DNA from 3 places in the Kiloniella sp. genome. Region 1 is predicted to be linked to each of the others. Evidence: predicted binding sites of a transcription regulator. Region 1 holds the regulator's gene; each other region holds the start of a gene.
The links. The regulator LexA, encoded in region 1, represses DNA repair genes until DNA is damaged. The targets are predictions, from matches to a motif close to ATGTTCTANTTTGGTTC.
Positions count from the first base shown of each region.

Region 1 (2,279 bases):
TTTCCGTCGCGGCGTTATTCTTGCTTCTGATTTACCCTGAAGTTTTGATCTCAGCCAGTTTTCAGATGTCGTTTTCTGCGGTTCTGGCGCTTGTCGCTTTTTTTGAATGGTATTCTTATAAAAATGTTGAACAGCATTTTGTCGGGAAAATGTTAAACGGGATAAAGCTAACTTGTTATTGTTCCCTTGTAGCCTCGATCGCGACGGCACCTTTTGTTCTCTATCACTTTCATAGCCTGCCTTTATACGGGATCCTTGCTAATTTGGTGGCCGTCCCCTTCACGGCTTTCATCCTCATGCCATTGGTTTTGATATGTTATGTGTCGTTTCCTTTTGGATTGGAAGGATGGGTAATTCAATTATTAGGGCAGGCTTTCGAATTTTTGTTATGGATTTCCCGTGCCATTTCTCAAATTCCTTATGGAGAATGGAGGTTAAGTGCTTTTCCAGTCTTTGCATTGGTTATTGTAACATTAGGTGGCATTTGGCTTTGTCTTTTTAAAACTAGACTTAGGTGGTTCGGGATTATTCCTGTCGTATTTTTTGTTATTTTTATCAATATGTTTTCTTCTGATCCTGATATCTTAGTTGACCCCAAAGGACAATTAATAGGTATTGCTATCAATGATACGCTTTATCTCAACAACACGAGACGGTCGAGGTTTGTCGCTCGGATCTGGAAACAGGACCTTGCCCTAAAAAGCGTTAAGCCTTGGGAAGAGTTACCTCGTACCTATTTGAAATGTGACGAAGAAGCTTGCCGCATAAGGTTAAAAGGTGTGAAAATCTCTTTTGTAAAGAACGGTACAGCTTTTCTGGAGGAGTGTAATCAAGGGCAACTACTTGTGGTGCCTGGGCTGAAAATTCCACGATGGTGTCGGGAAAATGGCGCAGACCATAGTTCCTTTTCTTTGGATAAATGGACCTTGAGGAATGGTGGAGTGCATAGCATATCAATTATGCAGGGCACCCCGAACATACAAAAGGTTAATAAAATTACCGGTGATCGCCCTTGGAGTAGAAGTGAATAATTTTTTAATTTAAAGTATTGAGAACGTCTAATAAGGTATTGTTAATGATATGTTCTTAGTAGGCCAACAAGCTTGCCTTGTACTTGAACTCTGTCAGATTCATAGGTTTTAGTTTCATAGGCAGCATTAGCTGGTTCTAGCTCTATTTTGCCACTTTGGCGTCTGACATGCTTAAGAGTTGCTTCTGCATTATCAACAAAAGCCACACCGATCTGACCATTTTCTATCGTATCGCATCTTTTGATCAAAACGGTATCACCATCAAGAATGCCTGCTTCGATCATTGAATCCCCCTCAACAGTCAGGGCATAGTGATCACCGCCGCTTAGAAGGTTCAAAGGAACGTCAACGTAATTATCGGGATCATTTAGTGCTTCAATCGGTGTACCTGCTGCAATTTTCCCATAAAGAGGGAGCTGTACAGTGTCTTCGGATGATTGATTGGCCGCTTCGATGTTTTCATTAAGCAGGCGATTGTTTTGCTGTTTTAGGGCATTAAATTCCTGAGCTTGCGGTACAGGCCCTAAATCTTCTGGTAGTCTCAGAATTTCAACTGCTCGCGCTCTATGTGCAAGCCGTCGAATAAAGCCTCGTTCTTCCAGGGCTGTTATTAGGCGGTGAATACCTGATTTTGATTTTAATGCAAGTGCGTCCTTCATTTCATCGAATGAAGGCGAAACACCTGTTCGAGATAAGTGATCCCGAATGTAAAGCAATAGCTCACGTTGTTTCTTGGTCAGCATTAAAATTCCCCCGAAATACAGAACTGGATTTCTGTAGAACAAAACAAAAACATAACATTTGTTCTACTTTGGTTCTCGTTTCAGGTCAAGCTGTTTTGCGTCTTTTCTTACCGTTAAAGCCGAATTATCTCTACTTCTGTACCTTTGGCTACAGACGAAGCGAAGGGGGCGCGAATCACAAGGCAGTCAGCCTTGCGAAGTAGGTTTAACATCGCGCTGTCCTGCCGTTCAAAAGGCGTGGCTTCTAGTTGTCCTGATGAGTTTGTTGATAACTTTGCTCTTAAATAATCCTGGCGCTTATCATTTTCACCTAGATCTTGGGTGAGTATAGCTTTTTCTACCTGTAAGTTATCAGGATCTCTACCAGTCATTTTCCACAGGGCCGGGCGGGCAAAAATGTAGGCGCATACAAGCGTTGAAACCGGGTTTCCGGGAAGACCTATCATCGGTGTTTTCCCGAGCTTACCAAAGATAAGAGGCTTTCCCGGGCGCATGGCAATACGCC
Region 1 covers NZ_JBLXHT010000002.1:413,596-415,874, forward strand. Annotated here, with positions in the region: gene ACN0QW_RS05150 (ComEC/Rec2 family competence protein) at 1-1,031, shown strand, start outside; gene lexA (transcriptional repressor LexA) at 1,073-1,774, opposite strand; gene glp (gephyrin-like molybdotransferase Glp) at 1,888-2,279, opposite strand, start outside.

Region 2 (2,279 bases), on a different contig from region 1:
TCATACTCACGACCGCCCCGCATCGATTTCAATATTCCCATGATACGACTAGCTCGATCCGGATAATGCAAGCGTAACCATTCTAGCCACAAATCTTTGATCTCACCCGGCAGCCGTAATAACACATAACTACAGGAAACTGCGCCCGCCCGCGCGGCCAGACCCAGAACACGTTCTATTTCATGATCATTCAACGCTGGAATAATTGGCGCCATCAGCACTGACACAGGCACGCCAAGCTCAGTAAGCTGCCGAACGGCATCTAAACGTTTAGATGCCGTGCTAGCTCTGGGTTCCATAGCCCGCGCCAACTTCCGGTCCAAAGTTGTTACAGATATAGCTACAGATACTAAATTCTTCTGCGCCATACGCTGCAAGATATCTGCATCGCGCATCACCAGATATCCTTTGGTGATAATACCCACAGGCTGGTTAAAAGATTCGCAGACCTCTAGGGCCTGTCGGGTGATTTTTTGCTCCCTCTCTATGGGCTGATAAGGATCAGTATTCGCACCAAATACTATGACTTTGCATTCATATGTTTTTTTTGACAGCTCTTTGGCCAGTAATTCTGCGGCATCATCCTTCACATAGATCAAACGTTCAAAATCCACCCCCGGCGAATGCCCAAGATAGGCGTGCGTTGGCCTAGCAAAACAATAAATACAGCCATGCTCGCACCCCTTGTAAGGGTTGAAGGATAACTCAAAGGGGATATCCGGCGAACTATTCTTTGATATTACCGAACGACTTGGGTCTGACGAGATCTCAGTTTGTAGCCTCGTCTCCTCGTCCAAGCTGCCCCAACCATCGTCAGTTCTTTCCCGTTCATACGTTTCAAAGCGTCCGACACGGTTTGTTATTGCTCCCCGCCCCCGAAGCGCATCGGGATGAAGCTGCCCCTTTTCAAGCTTGTTCTGTTTATCCGGTATTTGCTCTGTCTTTTGATCCATAAACAAGAAATACACCAACCAGAACAAAAAGAGAACAAAATCATTGTGACTAATGATAAATTTACAAAATAATTATTATAAATTAGATAATTAGGAAAAATTATATAATGAATGAGAGCTTTGAATCTTCAACGAATCGCGTTCATTTTAACCAATATTTTCCAGACGATTGCCTTGCCTGTTCTGCTATTTTTTTCTTTTCAACAAATACCCGTAAAACAGACCACCTAAGAGAGGCGTTAAATATATAGGCACCTGATACAGCGCCAGAAAGGGAAGTATTTCCTGTAGGAAAGCAATCGGAATAACAGCAGCAACAAGACCCAGGTTTCTGTTCCCAGCAACCATGGAAAAGGATAAAATGCTTTCCGTTTGCATACTTCCGACAGAGCGAAACAAATGACCTATTCGCCGAATAAAAAGTCCAATGATTGAAAAAAAGAATTGGGACCCAAAGTTTGCGATGGTCACGACAATCAATAGCAAGACCATATAAAAGGGATCATTTTCAATAATTTCTGATACCCCCGCCATCGCCGTTGCCACAAACAGCACCATAATAAGGGTACTTACCCCATCCAATTGGGTACTGCTTCTTTTAATGCGTTCTCGCCCCAATACTTTGCGGACAACAAACGCAAGTAAAAATGAACTGCCCACAGTGATCAGTAATTTTTGAAACAACGCCCACTGATCAAAAGTCATTTGATCCCCCAGCGTCATTCCAATAACCCATGGCGCTGTCAAAGGTATAATTGCAGTACCAGCCAAGGTGATATTAAACACCAACTCCCCATCAAGCTTTAGAAGGTATGCGAGATTTGGCGCAGACCCTAAAGGTGGGGCACACGCAGCCAATACCAACCCAATATGTATCGGAGCAGCAAGAGAGAAATAACGTGCTATCCAGTCAACACTTAAGGGAAATACAAACATCAAGCCGACAAGGAAAAGCACCAGAGAAACCGGATTTTTTAAATGACCAAGGACACGCGCCAAATCAACCCGGATCATGGCCAAAGTTATAAGACCAATGATAATAAAGCTCATATATGGCAGAAGCACTTTGCTAACAGAAGCAGGTAGATAGGCACAAAGTGGTAGGCTAAGCGCCAAAATAATCGAAGCTCTGTTCCCAATACTCGCAAGCAGTACGGATAGTGCCCCCATAACCCTTTTTACCTTACCTCGTAAATGTCTGACAATGAGCTTGTTACTGAGACGAAACCACCACCGGCTTTCGCTTTTTTCGAACAGACAGCCAAACACCAAAGCCAATCAAAACGGCCCCGACAGCATGATATACTTCAGGCGTTTCCCCAAGTA
Region 2 covers NZ_JBLXHT010000009.1:86,606-88,884, forward strand. Annotated here, with positions in the region: gene ACN0QW_RS14575 (PA0069 family radical SAM protein) at 1-953, opposite strand, end outside; gene ACN0QW_RS14580 (hypothetical protein) at 1,140-2,123, opposite strand; gene ACN0QW_RS14585 (DMT family transporter) at 2,167-2,279, opposite strand, start outside.
Region 2: a site for LexA is predicted at 975-991, ahead of ACN0QW_RS14575 (PA0069 family radical SAM protein). Genes of this name have one in related genera too.

Region 3 (2,279 bases), on a different contig from region 1:
GCCAATCGGGCCGCAAACCTTGTTCGTCAGTTACTGGCTTTTTCTCGTCAACAAACGCTTCAGCCCAGACGTTTGAATGTAACGGATATCATTGCTGAACTTGCACATCTATTGCGTCGCCTTATTGGTGAAACCATTGAGCTACGCATCACACATGGACGTGATTTGGGGGATGTGAAGGCTGATCAGGGGCAATTAGAGCAGGTTATCATTAACCTTGCTGTGAATGCACGTGATGCAATGGATCAGGGGGGGGTGTTGGAAATTATTACATCAAATGTGATGGTTGATGCCCCTTATAAAGCTAAAGGCGAGGAAATCCCGCCCGGTGATTATGTTCTGGTGAAGGTACAAGATACCGGACACGGTATCCCGACTGAAATTATTGACCGTATTTTCGATCCCTTCTTTTCAACAAAAGAAGTTGGGGCTGGGACCGGGCTGGGACTGTCCACTGTCTATGGTATTGTGAAGCAGTCGGGTGGTTTTGTTTTTGTTGATTCAACAGCTGATCAGGGAACTGTTTTTTCTTTACTGCTGCCGCATTTCCAAGAAGATGCGCAAGATCAGGAAGAACATGTTGCTGAAATACCAAAAGCACAGGATTTGACCGGGCGGGGTAATATTCTGCTGGTCGAAGATGAAGATGCTGTGAGGTCCTTTAGTGCGCGGGCATTAGAGAACAAAGGTTATAAAGTACTTGAGGCGAATTCGGGTGAAGCAGCACTTGAGATTCTTCAGCAAGACGGGGAAACCATTGATCTGGTCATAACAGATGTTGTGATGCCAAAGATGGATGGACCTACGCTGATCAAGACGCTTTATAAAACGCACCCGGATCTAAAAGTTATTTTCATTTCCGGCTATACGGAAGATTCTTTTCGTAAGTCGTTGGATGTAGATTCTGCTATTGAATTTTTACCCAAGCCCTTTAGCTTGAAACAGTTAGCTTCTAAAGTTAAGGATGTTCTTGCCACGCAATAACTGTGTATTACGGTTTTTATGCTGGATATATATACTTAGACAACAATAGTTATGTCAGCCTAACTACAGCGGATAGACTCTTTTATATACAGATGTTCCTGTAATGTTCTTTTTTGTTGCTTGATGGGAACAAAGAGGGTACGTTGTTCTCGTTGCAGCAAGTGTGAGCCTGTGGGATAAGGGAGGCAACGATGGCACAAAACGTCTTACAGTTAGTGGAGAATAGCACGGTGGACAAACAAAAGGCATTAGATGCAGCCCTGGGACAGATTGAACGCGCTTTTGGTAAAGGCTCGATCATGAAACTGGGCGAGGGAAAGGCAGTTGAGACCGAAGTTATTTCCACGGGATCGTTGGGATTGGACATTGGCCTAGGCATAGGTGGTTTGCCACGTGGGCGTATCGTCGAAGTTTACGGACCGGAGTCATCCGGTAAAACAACCCTAGCCCTGCATGTTGTTGCTGAAGCACAAAAAGCTGGTGGCACCTGTGCTTTTATCGATGCAGAACATGCTCTTGATCCTGCCTATGCCAATAAGCTTGGTGTCGACGTAAGCGAGTTGCTGATTTCTCAGCCTGATGCCGGTGAACAAGCGTTGGAAATTACGGATACATTGGTACGTTCTGGCGCATTGGATGTGTTGGTTGTGGATTCCGTGGCTGCCTTGGTTCCTAAAGCTGAACTCGAAGGGGATATGGGCGATTCTCTTCCTGGTTTGCAAGCACGCTTGATGAGTCAGGCGATGCGTAAATTGACAAGCTCGATTTCCAAGTCCCGTACACTGGTGATTTTTATTAACCAGATTCGTATGAAAATTGGGGTGATGTTTGGTAATCCGGAAACGACAACAGGCGGTAACGCACTTAAGTTTTATTCTTCCGTTCGTTTGGATATTCGCCGTATTGGTGCGATTAAAGATCGTGAAAATATTACCGGTAATCAAACTCGAGTGAAGGTTGTTAAAAATAAAATGGCCCCTCCATTCCGGGTGGTTGAGTTTGACATTATGTATGGTGAAGGTATTTCCAAAACTGGTGAAATGCTTGATCTCGGTGTTCAAGCCGGCGTTGTTGAAAAGGCCGGTGCTTGGTTCTCTTGTGATGGACAGCGCATTGGGCAAGGTCGTGAGAATGCTAAAAAATTCCTGACGGAAAATCCGGAAGTTGCGAAAAAAATCGAGACTGCTGTACGTAAAAATGCAGGGATTGTGGCAAACGCCATGCTCGAAGGAAAAGAAGAAGACGAAACCGAAGACGCTTAATCGTTCTTTAGTTTAGAAAACAAAAAAGGAGCC
Region 3 covers NZ_JBLXHT010000003.1:239,378-241,656, reverse strand. Annotated here, with positions in the region: gene ACN0QW_RS07175 (PAS domain S-box protein) at 1-984, shown strand, start outside; gene recA (recombinase RecA) at 1,176-2,246, shown strand.
Region 3: a site for LexA is predicted at 1,088-1,104, ahead of recA (recombinase RecA). Genes of this name have one in related genera too.